DNA from 2 places in the Desulfocurvus vexinensis DSM 17965 genome. Region 2 is predicted to be linked to the other one. Evidence: riboswitches for the same ligand, from Rfam matches in the RefSeq annotation. Region 2 holds a riboswitch; the other holds the start of a gene.

Region 1 (7,539 bases), on a different contig from region 2:
TCGACAAGTGGATTCCCTTTCGTCTCAGGGCCTTCGCGTTCTCGGGGTCGCACAGGGATTCGCGAGCAGGGGGAATTTACCCGAGGCACATCACGACCTTTCACTGGAGCTGGTCGGCCTGCTCGGGTTCGAGGATCCTTTGCGTCCGACAGTACCTGCTGCTGTCGCTGAATGCCGGGCTGCCGGTGTTCGCGTGGTGATGATCACCGGCGACTATCCCACCACCGCCCAGAGCATCGCCCGGCAGGCCGGGCTTTCGAATTGCGATATGGTGATCTCCGGCGCTGAGCTCGACCGGATGTCGGACGAGAATTTGGCTGAGCGAATAAAGCAAGTGCAGGTTTTCGCCCGTGTCGTTCCTGAACAGAAGCTGCGCATCGTCAACGCGCTCAAGGCCAACCGGGAGGTGGTTGCCATGACCGGCGACGGGGTCAATGACGCCCCGGCGCTAAAAGCGGCCCATATCGGCATTGCCATGGGCGGTCGCGGCACGGACGTGGCCCGCGAATCCGCATCTCTGGTGCTGCTGGACGATGATTTTTCATCCATCGTCGCCGCTGTGCGCCTCGGGCGGCGCATTTTCGACAACATTAAGAAAGCAATCGCCTTTATTCTGGCGGTGCACGTACCCATCGCGGGGTTGTCGATGATTCCGGTTTTCTTTGCCGACTGGCCGCTGCTTTTGCTACCGGTCCACATTGTGTTCCTGGAGTTGATCATCGACCCGGCCTGTTCTCTGATCTTCGAGGCCGAGCATGCCGAGGCCAATGTGATGCGGCGGCCTCCGCGGAACCCGGATGAGAGACTTTTTTCAATGCGGACCATCGGCGTCGCCGTGATGCAAGGTCTCAGTGTTCTGGCAGTCTGCCTGGGTGTGTTCCTGCTGGCCCGATCCAGCCACTCGGCAGAAGTCGCACGGGCGCTGACCTTTGCCACCCTGGTCGTGGCCTTCATTGTCATCATTCTCGTCAACCGCTCGTGGACCAGGTCCGCCTTTGCCATGCTGCGCGTTCCCAATACGGCCTTGAAATGGGTGGTATTCGGTGCATGCCTCTTCCTGGCGGTTGTCCTTGCAGTACCGTTTGCACAGCGCCTTTTTTACTTCGCGCCGCTTCACCCGGTGGATTTGGTTTTCAGCTTGGGGGCCGGATTGGTCTGCGTTCTGTGGTTCGAATTACTGAAACTCACCAGACGATACCAGGGGGCCTGAACTTGAATGGAGTGGTATCAACCTGCATCATCCCCAAGATGGGGAAATAAAGGAGTCGACAATGGACTTGGAGGACCTTTTCAATCGTGACCACCGCAGCCGCAAACGCGGATACCGCGATCATGAAAATAAACACGGGCACTATGGGGACAGGCATGATGAAAACCGGCATGCTCTGTTTGACCGAGACCATCACGATGATAATGACCAGCGGCGTAAGCACGGTGATCAGCAATACAACCATCATAACGATGACTTATTCAATCTCTCGCACCTCTTGCCTCGTCTGCTTGCCAACAAGAAGATTCTGATCACGGCCGGTATTTTGGTCTTGGCAGTCATTGTGATTGTCGTCATCGTCGTGCTGCCGCTGTTCGGTCAGGCCCTCGACTTCATCAACAAAAGCGGGCTTCAGGGTGTGATCGACCGACTGCTGCAAGGCATTGGCGGTGCGAAGTAAGCATTTTCCGCCTGCCTATTCATTGATTTGGGGGAAAGAATGAACAAGTATAAAATTATAATGTTATCATTAATAGTTATCTGTATTGCAGGACTCGGGTTCTTGTTTGCAGCAACCGGAATGGCGGATGATGATCATGGATTTAAAAGGCATTTTGAGCGAGAGGACCAGCACAGCATCCCATTTTTGGAGTCCGATAATGAAGGCAATGAAACCGCCGGGCAGATGGCCGCATGGCTCCTACTTGTGGCGAACCTGCCTGTAGCCTTGAGTCTTCTGATTAAGGGGACGAATCGATTTGCGCCTCTGCGAATCGAATTAAAGAAAGCACTGGCGAATCTTAACCGGATGCAAAAAAAGGCCCTTATGTGGCTGCATTACTATCTCAATCCGGCGATCCTTGGCATTGCCCTATGGCACTGGTTGTCTTCGCGCTGCAAATCGTCGGCCCTGCCTGAACTTGGGCTGATAATGATGGTGACCGTGATCGCATTGGGCTTTCTCATAAAATTCAAGTTGTGTCCCAAAGCTTTTCGCAAGTATGCTTATCAGATCCATACACAACCGGTGATTTTTGTTGCCATGTTTCTGGTGTTGACGGTTGGGCACCTGATCGTCGATTAACTTTGACCCGCATTAAGGGAAGGCGGGCCTCTGCTTGTATCACCGGCACGGAACGGAAAGGAACAGACCATGAACATTTCGCGTAATAGAATCATGTGGTGGGTATCGCTGTTAATGCTTTTGGTTGTCTTTGCACCGACCATAAGTGCAGACGATGACGATAAAAGGCATCAACGCAGTGAGCGCAAATACAAAGAAAATAATCATAGGGGTGACAAGAACCTGAAACCGGTCAGCAGCGCCGCCTATGCCGACTCATGCGGTGCCTGCCATTTTGCCTATCAACCGGAATTATTGCCAGCCGGTTCGTGGAAACAAATTCTTGACGGCACCGATGATCATTTCGGAGAGGCGGTAGACCTCGATGAGGGCGCAAGGCTTGAAATTAGTGGTTATCTGGCATCAAATGCCGCAGATAAATCATCTGCCAAATTGGCTGGAGAAATAATGCGCTGCCTGGGGGGAACGACGCCGCTGCGAATCACCGACATTCCTTGTATTCGCAAGGAGCATCATGAAATCACACCGCAGACGGTCCAAAGAAAGGCTGTCGGTTCATTGTCGAATTGTATCGCCTGCCATCGAACTGCGGAAAACGGCGTATACGACGATGATGACGTATCCATTCCTGAATAATCGCGGTGGTATCTTTCAGGACTAAAATCAGAATAGCTATTTAAACGGCTCATAGGCCGAGGCCCCTATGAAATATGGCCTGATTACAGTACTCATCTGCATCGTCATTTATGAGATCTTCGAGCATATCATCTTACCGTTGTTCTGGAGGATTCGATATCGCAAGCGGAATTCAGCTTGCGGTCCTGAGGGCATGATTGGAAAAAAATGTACGGTCCAGCAGTGGAACGGAACCAGCGGCAAGGTAAGGGTTGGCGCTGAACTGTGGAATGCGAGCAGCCCTACACCGCTGATTCCGGGAGACGAGCCGGTGGTCAAGAGCATCGAAGGGCTGACGTTGCGGGTTTCATCTCAATTGGAAAGGTTGCCCGATTTACCGATAAAGAGGTTCGACAAGGATCATGCACATGATTCCTCAAAATAGGTACCGATTAAACGAGTATCAGATATCCAAGATGTCGGATGGACGCCTTTGGTGGACTTCCCATACCGGTTTTGCAGTTCAGATTAGTGGACCGTGCTATATTTATGGAAATGTATTGTTGATGGGAGACCGACGCGATGAAGAAAATGGGTTTATGAAATCGGAGTTTCTGGATTATCTGAAAAATCTCCCATTGTGGAATGGAACCCGGTACTATTGTTTTTCTTCCGCTATATTGGATACGGCTACCGGAGGTCACCCCGGCGAAGAAAGATTACAGCGATTGACTCACATGCATACTGCACCCGTTTTCGACGCGATCGTCGATGGAAAGGCTGAAACCTTCAAGTTGGGGAAATATCAGATATCCATCTCCATCGAAGGTGATATCAAATGGAAGTCTTATTCCGGAATAAGCCAAATTATCGAAGGTCCTGTTTTGATCGAATCCGATATCCTATTTTTAGGTCCGAAACTATGTGACGCTCCTGAAAAAAGCAAAAGGGAATTCATGCGCACCTTAATATCTCTTCCAAAATGGAATCGAACGACTTTTTGGTGTCGTAGCTTAGCATTACAGCCCGTTTTAAAGGATAATAAAAGGTCGGTACATGTCGTCGTCGAAAGTGCAAAAATTCCTCAACCAGCGGAAAGGGATTTTAGAAACCATCATCGAAAATTCGGCCAAGAGATGTGGCTCTACGCAACTGGTGTTAGTGCCAAATGGGCCTCAAGAATAACGAATAAATGGATTCAAAAGAGAAAAGCATTTCGGAGCAAAATTGATTAAGATCTAAGGCTGGTTATCGCTATCAACCCAAGATATGTAAAAAATATCCAACACCAATAATCCTCGGAAACCTTCCGGTGCTGATCTACTAGACCATAAGCAATAATCTCAACAAATAGTGATTCCATTTGTAAAAGTTAGCAGCTTGATGAGCGTCGTTTTCCCGGAGCCGTTCTGGCCGACCAGGGCGACCCTGTTCCCTGGGGCAATGTTCAGGTCGCTATCCGGTAAGGCCTGGACATTATCTGGATAGCGGTAACAAAACCCTCGTGCGCTTTACAGAACCCTATCCCGCAGCCCTGTGAAACAGGCGCTTGGATCATCTCATGCATCTTGGCTACACCTATGCACCCAGTCGGTCATAAGAAGCAGGGATGTTACCGGCAATTTTAAGAAATTGGCCGGTAACATCTCTACCAATAGCTTTCGAGAATTTTGCCGCGGAATTACGGATCTGGTCAATCAAGTGTTATCCCGGCATCCGCGGCAGCATCTATTGCATGGTCAACAAAAATCCTGGCGAAATCATCGTTTTCACCAAGCCCCACGTTTACGCAGATAACTTCAAATCCATTTTTCTTTAATATGGATTTCCAGGAATCCTCTTCATCGCTTGACATATCATTAAGCGTGTGATCACCGGCGACAACCATGAAGGGTTTGAGAACGACCTTTTTTATTCCATACAACTTCATAGTTTCAATAGCGTCTTCAATACCGGGGTAGCCTTCGACACAACCCGTTGCTGTAACCACCTCTGGATACATCTTGCGCATGACCGATGCCAATTCGAGATAAACACCGCCGTTGCCGGGGAAAAACTCATTTCCGTGGCCCATATAGAGAATGCCGGCTTTTTCCTTCTTCGCCAATTCAATATCCGGGGCCAAGACCATAGCAATCGCGGCAATATCTTCCGCATATGGGGCTTTGGTACCATAGGTGCCCAGTGCCGGCCTGCCAAGCGCGATTTTATGGAATGGTTTGTAGTGGGCTTTTTTCATCGTTCCCATACTCATCAAGGCGTCAACGTATGTGTGCAAATCGAGAAACTCTTCACCCATGGAGATATGCGTGGGTTGCAGGACAATGGTGTCAAACCCCTCGTTTTGCAAATCCGCGATTGTCGCGAGGGGCGTTTTTACATGGAGAACATCGGTGGGAATTTCAGGATGCGCTTTGATATATGCAGGGTCTTCTGCTCGGTGCTGCCATTTTTTACGAATGATGTTTGAAGTAAAAGCGATCCTCACCGGTGTATGGGGGTATTTTTCCATAAGCTGGCTACGGATATTCAAGAGTCCATCGAGGGCGGACTCTACCGTGGTACCGAACATGGCAAGCACAATGGCATTTTTGTGTTCAGCCTTGTAAGCGCCGCTTGCATGGCTTTTTGTCACATTCCCGGAAAATAGAAGTGTAACCGCGAAAAAGAATGATACGCATCTCAACATAAATCTCATGCCAACCTCCATCTTTTCCGGCCTGAAAAGGAAAAATCCCCAGGCCAATTGATAAATTGATCTGAGGACCCCTGATTTTTCCACAGATGTTTCGACGCGCTCCTGTCCACGGAGCAAGGTCGGATCAGTAATCAAGGCAGGTCTTCTGACTCCCGGATCGTCCTACTTATCGCGCCTTCCCAACGCCAATGCGTCAGTGGCGATAGCGACGTTCGTCCCCGGTCACAGCGGCGGGCCCGTTCCCGATTTTCACGGGATTCCCTATCAAGTCCGTGCGGACACCTGATCAATGGCTATTTATCATAAAATCACTTTCAATTACCAATAAAAATTGTCCTGGAAATTCAATGTAACTTTAGGTTTTTTGGCTTTTACTATTCTTACCGCACACGGGGCAATGCTGCATGCTCAACGGCTTTTCCAGACCGCTGCCGGCCAGCAAGGTTTCGTTTTGGAAAATTTCGACAGTCGGCCCGTCTGCCGTAATCCGGCCCCGGTGAAGTACGATGGTGCGCTGGCACAAGTCCATGGCCATATCCAAGTCATGGGTGGCAATAATTTTGGTGTGTTGAAAGGTTTTTAGCAATCCGATCAGCCGTCGGCGCGAGCGTGGGTCCAGGCTGGAGCTGGGTTCGTCCATTACCAGAATGTCCGGCGACATGGAGAGCACAGCCGCGATGGCTGCGGAACGTTTTTCTCCGCCGGACAGCTTGTAGGGCGGTCGTTTTATAAGGTGAGGCACGCCGACGGTTTCCAGTGCCTGCATCACTTTTTGTTCCACTTCCACCGCTGGCAAACCCAGGTTAAGGGGACCGAAAGCCACATCGTCAAACACCGTGGGCATGAACAATTGGTCGTCCGGGTCTTGGAATAGCATGCCCACCGTGCGGCGAACCGTTTTGAGATTCTTGGCGGTCACGGGATAATCGCCGATGCGCATGACGCCCTGAGTAGCGGTCAGGCAACCGTTGAGATGCATCAATAGTGTCGACTTGCCGGCGCCGTTGGCCCCCACCAGCGCCACTGATTCGCCGTGACCAATGTGAAACGAGACTCCGTTCAACCCCATGGTGCCGTCCGGGTAGACGTAGTGCAGATCAATTGCGTCAATGGTGTGGTGGCTCATGTGAATAATCCCGTAATCAATAAGCCCAGTTTCATGGGCAGGTTGGAAAACCGCAGCAGCGCAAACAGCAGCAGCCAAAAGGTCACATGACGTACTTCCTTGATGCCGAAGTGCATCGACCTAAGGATAGGAATATGTCCCTCGAAACCCCGACAGCGCATGGCCAGATGAACGCGCTGGGCTCGGTCCAGCGTACGCAGCAACAGGTGACCGACCATGGAGACGAAGGGCTTGAAGCCCATGCCTTTGGATTCTCCGAAGACGCGTAGCGAGCGGGCGCGCACAAGGCGAGCGGCCTCGTCCGTAAGGACAAAAATATAGCGGTAGAGAAAGAGCAGCTGAACCACAAAAGGCCGGGGAGTGCCTAACTTTTCCAGGGCCAGGCAGACGGTGTTGAAGCCGGTCAAGGCGATAAGCGTCAAAGCGGCTGTAACAGTGAGGACAAAACGCATTAAAATAGAAAGGTATGAGACCCATCCACCGGAAATATGGATGCTTCCCAGCTGGAAAAGGATCTCGCGATCCAACAAAGGATTGAAGATACCGATGAAGATAGCGAATGGGGCGACGATCATCACCTTGCGAAGCAAAAAGGTCAAGGGCAGATCCCCGGCGGTGATCAGGGTCACTGGGAAAATGAAAAAAGGGATCAGAGCCGACAGCTCGTATTTGCCAAAGGAGACCACGGTCACGATGAAAACCAGCGTGGTAATCAGCTTAGCCCTTGGGTCCAGACGATGCAGAGAACTATCGCCCGTTGCCAGGGTGTCCATCCGGCCGATATCGAATAAGTTTTGATCGATTTT
Region 2 (7,539 bases):
GGATTTCCTGCGTGCCCTGGCGCAGGACGATCCCGTCCCCGTCCAGCCGGTCGGCCAGCTGGCGCAGGAAGGCGGCGGCCTCCTGGCGGCTCTTGCGTTCCTGGGTCTTGAACAGTCGCGTTTCCCGGCCCATGGCGTCCTCCGTGTCTGTGGCGGGTCGATGGCCCTGCGATGGCCCCACGCGGGGCTCCCCGGGCGCAGGGTCCGCTTGCGGCCAGGAAAGCACAGCGGGCCGGAGGATGTCCAGGCAAACAGGACCGGCGCCCGGCGCGTTCCCCTTGCCCCGGCGGTGCAAACCGCGCATACTGCGCCGGTTCCGCCGCCCGGCCCGGGCGGCCCAACCCGCAACCAAGGACCGCACGCCGCCCATGGAATCCCTGTTCACCGCGCTCATCCTGGGCCTCGTCGAGGGGCTCACCGAATTCCTGCCCGTGTCCTCCACCGGGCACCTGATCCTGGCCGGGCACCTGCTGGGCTTCACCGGCGAAAAGGCCGCGACCTTCGAGGTGGTCATCCAGCTCGGGGCGATCCTGGCCGTGGTGGTGCTGTATTTCGACCGCTTCACGGGGCTTTTGCGTACCGACCCCGCCCGGGCCTTTTCCGGCCCCCGGGGGCTGTGGATGCTGTTCCTGACCAGCCTGCCCGCCAGCGTGGCCGGGCTGCTGCTGCACGGGGCCATCAAGGAGCACCTCTTCGGCCCGCAGACCGTGGCCTGGGCCCTGGCCGGGGGCGCGCTGGCCATCCTGGCCGTGGAGGCCCTGCCCCGGCGCGAGCGCGTGACCCGGCTGGACCAGCTGACCCCGGCCCTGGCCCTGGGCATCGGCATGTTCCAGTGCCTGGCGCTGTGGCCGGGCTTCTCGCGCTCGGCGGCAACCATCATGGGCGGCATGCTGCTGGGCGCGCGGCGCGGCGTGGCCGCCGAGTATTCCTTCATCGCCGCCGTGCCGATCATGGTCGCCGCCACGGGCTACGACATGCTCAAGAACCACGGCCTGTTCACCCTGGCCGACCTGCCCTTCCTGACCGTGGGCTTCGTGGTCTCGTTCCTGTCGGCCTGGGCGGCGGTGCGCCTGTTCATCGGCCTGCTGGCGCGCATGACCCTGCGGCCCTTCGCGGTCTACCGGCTGGCATTGGCGGCCATGGTGCTGGTATTGCTGGTGGATTGACCCCGGCCCGGCCCGCTCCGGCCCCGGAAAAAAGTGCTCCCGGCCCCTTGCAATTTGCGCCCGAAGCCCTTATAAGCCTGTCTCCCCGACGCGGGAACCACGTGGCGAGGTAGCTCAGTCGGTTAGAGCATGCGGCTCATATCCGCAGTGTCGGAGGTTCAAGTCCTCTCCTCGCTACCACAGAAATTCCAAAGGCCCCGCCTTCCGGCGGGGCCTTTTTCGTTATTGGGCGCGGGTCTGCTGCGCTATGCCTTGCGCGCCAGCACCAGCGAGAAGTACCCCGGCGCGTCCGCCCCGGGGTCCGGGGTGGGGGTGATGGTCTGGGCGTCGTGGCCGCAGTTGCTGACCAGTACGGCGCGCTCACGCAGGCCCAGCTCGTCCAGGGTCCGGGTCAGGTCCGCGTACTGCTTGTAGGCCTTGAGGACCACGAAGCTGTCCGCCGCCTGGGCGGCCTCGCGCAGGCGCTGGCCGCCTCTGGCGCCCGAGACCACGGCCAGGGTCTCCTCGCCCTCGGCGATGACCACCCCCGCCGCAGCAGCCGCCGCGTGGTAGGATGTGATACCGGGCACGACCTGCGCGGGCACTTCGGGGTCCATGGCCCGCAGGGTGCGCAGCAGATAGCCGAAGGTGCTGTACGTCAGCGGGTCGCCCAGGGTCAGGAAGGCCACGGACAGCCCGGCGCGCAGGTCGGCCAGCACCCGCGCGGCGTTGTCGGCCCAGGCGGCGTCCAGGGCGCCCTGGTCGCGGGTCATGGGAAAGGCCAGGGGCGTGACCTGCGTGCCCGGGCGCAGGTGCGGGCGCACGATGCCGTAGGACACCGAATGCGCGTTGCCGCTGGAGCGCGCCGCGTACACGCGGTCCACCGTGCCCAGCACGCGCACGGCCTTGAGGGTCAGCAGTTCGGGGTCGCCAGGGCCGGTGCCCACGCCGTACAAGATGCCGTAACCGTTCATTGCAGCTGACATTCCTTCATGCGTTCGGGATACAGAAACCGCGCCAGGGCCTCCACGGCCAGCACCGAGCGCGGCCCGGGGCGCGAAAACAACCGTTCGTCCACTTCCAGCACCCGCCCCTGGCCCACGGCGCGCAGCCGGGCCAGCAGGGGCCGCTGGCCCACGGGCAGCGGGGCCTCGTTCATCGGCCCGCGCTGGACCACATACACATCCGGGTCCAGTCCGTAGAGGGCCTCCTCGCCCAGGTGCACCAGCCGCTTGGCCTCGGTCACGGCGTTGACCCCGCCCGCGTGGCGGATCACGTCGTCCACGATGCCCCCGGCCCCCGCCGCCAGCAGGGCCTGGGCGCGGACCTCGAAGAATACCCTGGGCCGGGGTTCGGCCCCGTCCAGGCAGCGGGCAACGCCCTCCAGCCGCGCGCGCATCCGCGCAATGAGCGCCCCGGCGGCCCCGGGCTCGCCCGTGAGCGCGCCCACGGCCTCGATGGCCGCGAACAGCTCCGCGAAGCTCCCGGGGTTGAACTCGGCCACGGGAATCCCGTGGCGCCGCAGGGCTTCCACGGGCTCCGAGGCCCCGGCCCGCGCGCTCATCTGCACCACCAGGTCCGGCCCAAGGCCAAGGACCATCTCCAGGTTGGGCCGCATGTGCGTGCCGATGCTGGGCAGGGCCGCCACTGCGGGCAGGTCCGCGTCGGCCACGGTGCGGGCCACGATGCGCCCGCCAAGGCCCATTTCCACAAGGATCTCGTTGAACGCGCCGTACAGGGCCACGATGCGCCGCGCCGGGGCCTGCAGGCGCACCGTGTTGCCCAGGCCGTCAACGACCGTGATCTCCGCCCGGGCCGGGGCCGCCGCCAGCAGCGCCGCCAGGGCCAGCCCCAGGGCCAGCCCCGGGAACGAAATGGGCCTGGGGCGCGCCGGTGAGCGGGTGGGCCCCCACGCGGATGTCCGTGCCGTAGATGTCCGAAAGCGTCCGTTCATGGAATACGTCCTTCACCGGGCCTGCGGCGGCCACGCGCCCGTCCTTGAGAAACACCAGCGCGTCGCAGTACAGCGCCGCGAGATTCAAATCGTGCATGGCGCACAGCACCGCCCGGCCCTGCCCGGCCAGCGCCCGCAGCAGGTCGAACAGCCGGATGGCCGCGGCCAGGTCCAGGCTGGCCGAGGGCTCGTCCAGCAGCATGGCCGGGGCCTGCTGGGCCAGGGCCCGGGCCAGCAGCACCCGTTGCAGCTCCCCGCCGGACACCGCGTCCGCCGGGCGGTCCCACAGGTGCTCCACCCCCGTGGCGCGCATGGCCTCGCGGGCGATGCGGCGGTCGGCCTCGCCGGGTTCGGCCAGGGCCGAGGTGTGGGCGAAGCGGCCCATGAGCACCAGGGTCGAGCAGCGCAGGGCAAAGGCCATGTCCAGCCGCTGGGGCACGCAGGCCACAAGCTGCGCGCGGCGCCGCGCGGGCAGGGCGTGCATGTCCGCCCGGGCGGCTTCGTCCGCCCCCGCCACGGCCACCCGCCCGCCCGACAAGGGCAGCACCCCGGCCAGGGCCAGCACCAGGGTGGTCTTGCCGCTGCCGTTGGGGCCCAGCAGCCCGGTGACGCCGCCACAGGGCACGTCCAGGGATACGCCGTGGAGCACCTCCACCCGGCCATAGCCGCAGCACACGGCCTCGGCGCGGATCACAGCCCGCCCCCGCGCGCCCGGCGCCGCAGCACCAGGCAGAAAAACGGCCCGCCGAGCAGCGCCGTGACCACGCCCACGGGCAGCTCCTGCCCGTGGGGCAGCACCATGCGCGCCGCCACGTCGGACCACAGCAGGAGCAGCCCCCCGGCCAGGGCCGAGACCACGGCCAGCGGCCGGTGCTCCGCGCCCAGGGCCAGGCGCACCAGATGCGGCGCCACCAGCCCCACGAAGCCCACCACCCCGGACACGGACACCGCCGCCCCCGTGAGCAGGCTGGCCGCCAGCAGCAGCGCCAGCCGCGCACGGTCGGCGTCCAGGCCCAGAGCCCGGGCCTGGGCGTCGCCCAGGGAGAGCAGGTCGAGCTGGCGGGCCCAGGCCACGACCAGTAACCCGCCCGTCAGGAAATACGGCAGGGCGAAGCCCACATGGGCCCAGCCGCGCCCCTGCAGCGAGCCCATGACCCAGAACACGATGCTGGCCACGGACTCCTCGTCCAGGGCCTTGAGCAGCGAGATGAGCGCGCCCAGGAACGTGGCCACCACGATGCCCGCCAGGACGACGGTTTCGCGGCGCAGCCGCCCGCCCACGCGGCCCAGGGCGATGACCGCGCCCAGGGCCGCGAAGGCCCCGGCCATGGCCGCCACGGGCAACAGCCCCACCCCGGCCCACACGGGCAGCGCCGCCAGCCCGAAAAACAGCGCCAGGGAGGCCCCGAAGGCCGCCCCGGTGGACACGCCGATGGTGAACGGGTCGGCCAGCGGGTTGTGCAGGATGCCCTGGAACACCGTGCCCGCCATGGCCAGGGCCGCCCCGGTCAGCCAGGCCAGGCAGGCCCGCGAGAGGCGGATGTCCACCACCACCACGCCGTGGGCCGGGTCCAGGCCCTGGCCCACGGGCAGGCCCAGGGCCGCGCCCAGATGGGCCAGCGCCTCGCCCGCCGGGATGGGCAGCGGCCCGCACAGGCAGGCCGCCGCCAGCGAGGCGGCGGACGCAGCCCCGAGCAGCGCCGCCAGCGGCCCCAGCCGCCAGCGCCCGCCCGGGGCCATGTCCGCCGTCCCGCCCTCGCGCATCCTCTACTCCTCGTCCAGCTCGGCCACGGCCTGGCGCAGGTGGTTCAGCCACAGCGCGCGGAAGGGCGCGAACTCGGCCAACCCCTGGAGCACGGGCCGCGCGGCGATGCCCTGGGCCGCCAGCACGGATTTCCAGGAGTCCTGCTCGTCGCCGGCCATGTCGTTGCGCGCGTGGTCGCCGGCAACGGACATCAGCGGCACCAGCAGCGCCCTGGTGGCGCCCTTTTCCTTGAGCCGGGCCACGACCCACTCCAGGCCCGGGGTGCCTTCCACGGTGCCCACCAGGGCCAGGGGGTCGCGCTGGTCCAGGTACCATTGCAGGCCCGGGTAGTAGATGTTGGCCGGGTGGTGCGTGCCGTGGCCCATGAACACCAGGGCCTCGCCCTTGGCGCGCTGCGGGCCGAAGGTCGCCAGCAGCGCGTCGGCCACGGCGGCCATGTCCTCGTCGCTGCTCATCAGCGGCTGGCCGATGGTCAGCTTTTTGAACCCTTCGCCGCCAAAGCCCCGGACCACGCGCACAAGCTTCTCGTGGAACTCTTCGCCGGGGATGGCGTGCAGCGACTGCACGGCCACGCGGGTCACGCCCGCGTCGAGCATCCTGGCCAGGGCCACGGGCACCGAATCGGTCTGCTGACCCTCGGCAGCCAGTTTTTCGCGGATGATGTTGGACGTGAAGGCCCAGTGGACGGCCATGTCCGGGAAGGCCTCGCGCGCGGCGGCGTCCATGTCGTCGAAGGCCTTGCGCGCCTCGGGCACCGAGGTGCCGAAGGCCACGAGCAGGATGGCGGGTTTGTCCCGGGCCGGGGTGGCGTGCCCGGCAAAGGCGGACACGGCGCCGAAAAGCGCCACGGTCAGGGTCGTGACAAGGGCCAGCAGCAGCCCGGGCAGGCCCGGACGGCGGCAAAGGACAGATCGCATGGAGACCTCCTTGCGATATGCCAGGTGGGCGGCCTGATGCGGGTGGAAGGACGGGGCCCGGAACCCCGGCAACGCGCCGGACCGGGGGCGAGCCAGGATGCACGGGGCATCGACCCGGCGGACGAATGCCCTCGTCGTCCGGCGGCAGGCGCGCGGGCATCCGGCAGGTCTTCTGGCTCTTCCGGTCCGTGCCCTCCCCTTCCCGCCCCGTGGCGCGTCGCGCGCGGCGGGGGCAGTGGCTCATCGAGGGCCGAAGCTTCCTTGCGCCGTGCGCAAGGCCGGAATCACAGCGGCGGGGCCGCCCCGGAGTTCCACCGGGTTCCCTTTTCACGCCCGGGCGGGCGAACCAGGATGCAAGGTGCCCTTCTAGCGCAAACGGCACCCGGTGTCACCATGCGTTACGATTTCTGACAACACACTGAAATAGCAGTTTAATCCAGCCAATCCTCCCTGTGCCCGGGTCCGGCGCCCCGGCAGGTCTTTCCTTGACTTTCCATCCGACTTGATTACGGTTGTCTCCCGCTTGAACCCCGGCCCGTCATACTACTTATAGACATAGGGACCCTGCCGCATGAGCGACTACAAGAAGACCCTGCACCTGCCGTCCACCACGTTTCCCATGAAGGCCAACCTGACCAGCAACGAGCCGCAGATGCTCAAGTTCTGGGAGGAAATCGACGCCTACGGCACCATGGTCGCCGCCAACCAGGGCCGGGAGCGCTACGTGCTGCACGACGGGCCGCCCTACGCCAACGGGCACATCCACCTGGGCACCGCGCTGAACAAGACCATCAAGGATATCATCGTCAAGCACCGCAACATGAGCGGCATGAAGGCCGAATACGTGCCCGGCTGGGACTGCCACGGCCTGCCCATCGAGCACAAGGTGGCCCAGGAGCTGCGCGAGAAGGGCAAGACCGACCTGCCCGCCGTCACCGTGCGCAAGATCTGCCGCGACTACGCCCGCAAGTGGATCGACGTGCAGCGCGCGGAGTTCAAGCGCCTGGGCGTGCTGGGCACCTGGGCCGAGCCCTACCTGACCATGAACCCGGTCTACGAGGCGGCCACCGCCCGCGAGCTGGGCAATTTCATGGGCCAGGGCTCGGTGGTGCGCAGCAAGAAACCCATCTACTGGTGCAACGACTGCAAGACCGCCCTGGCCGAGGCCGAGGTGGAATACCACGACCACACCTCGCCGTCCGTCTCCGTGCGCTTCCCTCTGCCCGACGCCAGGCTGGCCGAGGTCGCCCCGGGGGTGGACCCCGCGCGGGCTTTCGTGGTCATCTGGACCACCACGCCCTGGACCCTGCCGGCCAACATGGCCGTGGCCCTGCACCCCGAGTTCGACTACGTGGCCGTGCGCGCGGGCGATGAATTCTACGTGCTGGCCGAGGCCCTTGTGGCCGACTGCGCCGCGCGCTTCGGCTGGGACGCCCCCGAGGTCGTGGCCCGCTTCAAGGGCCAGGCCCTGGAGGGCGCCGTGGCGCGCCACCCGTTCTACGACCGCGAGTCGCGCGTGGTGCTGGCCAACTACGTGACCCTGGACGCGGGCACCGGCTGCGTGCACACCGCCCCCGGCCATGGCCGCGAGGACTACGACACCGGCCTGCGCTACGGGCTGGAAATCCTGAGCCCCCTGGACGACACCGGGCGCTTTTTGCCCAGCGTGGAACTCTTCGCCGGGCTGCGCGTGGACGAGGCCAACCCCAAAATCATCGACGTGCTCAAGGAGCGCGGCCACCTGCTGGCCCTGGAGAA

What was found. A riboswitch is a leader RNA that binds a small molecule or an ion and turns the genes downstream of it on or off. The one in region 2 is predicted to bind cobalamin.
Region 1: another riboswitch for cobalamin. It lies ahead of G495_RS20980 (sirohydrochlorin cobaltochelatase); the one in region 2 lies ahead of G495_RS0111985 (sirohydrochlorin cobaltochelatase).

What each region holds. Positions count from the first base shown of each region.
Region 1 is NZ_JAEX01000007.1:6,223-13,761, reverse strand. It holds gene G495_RS0107915 (cation-translocating P-type ATPase) at 1-1,210, shown strand, start outside; gene G495_RS21700 (hypothetical protein) at 1,272-1,670, shown strand; gene G495_RS21000 (hypothetical protein) at 1,710-2,294, shown strand; gene G495_RS20995 (diheme cytochrome c) at 2,364-2,930, shown strand; gene G495_RS20990 (NfeD family protein) at 2,998-3,354, shown strand; gene G495_RS21695 (hypothetical protein) at 3,332-4,144, shown strand; gene G495_RS22950 (ATP-binding cassette domain-containing protein) at 4,253-4,360, opposite strand; gene G495_RS20980 (sirohydrochlorin cobaltochelatase) at 4,603-5,742, opposite strand; cobalamin riboswitch at 5,726-5,908, opposite strand; gene G495_RS0107895 (energy-coupling factor ABC transporter ATP-binding protein) at 5,963-6,733, opposite strand; gene cbiQ (cobalt ECF transporter T component CbiQ) at 6,730-7,539, opposite strand, start outside.
Region 2 is NZ_JAEX01000019.1:35,463-43,001, reverse strand. It holds gene G495_RS0112020 (amphi-Trp domain-containing protein) at 1-133, opposite strand, end outside; gene G495_RS0112015 (undecaprenyl-diphosphate phosphatase) at 369-1,166, shown strand; tRNA gene G495_RS0112010 (tRNA-Met) at 1,270-1,346, shown strand; gene cobI (precorrin-2 C(20)-methyltransferase) at 1,412-2,119, opposite strand; gene G495_RS0112000 (ABC transporter substrate-binding protein) at 2,116-2,919, opposite strand; gene G495_RS0111995 (ABC transporter ATP-binding protein) at 2,936-3,793, opposite strand; gene G495_RS0111990 (FecCD family ABC transporter permease) at 3,790-4,839, opposite strand; gene G495_RS0111985 (sirohydrochlorin cobaltochelatase) at 4,867-5,781, opposite strand; cobalamin riboswitch at 5,927-6,148, opposite strand; gene ileS (isoleucine--tRNA ligase) at 6,353-7,539, shown strand, end outside.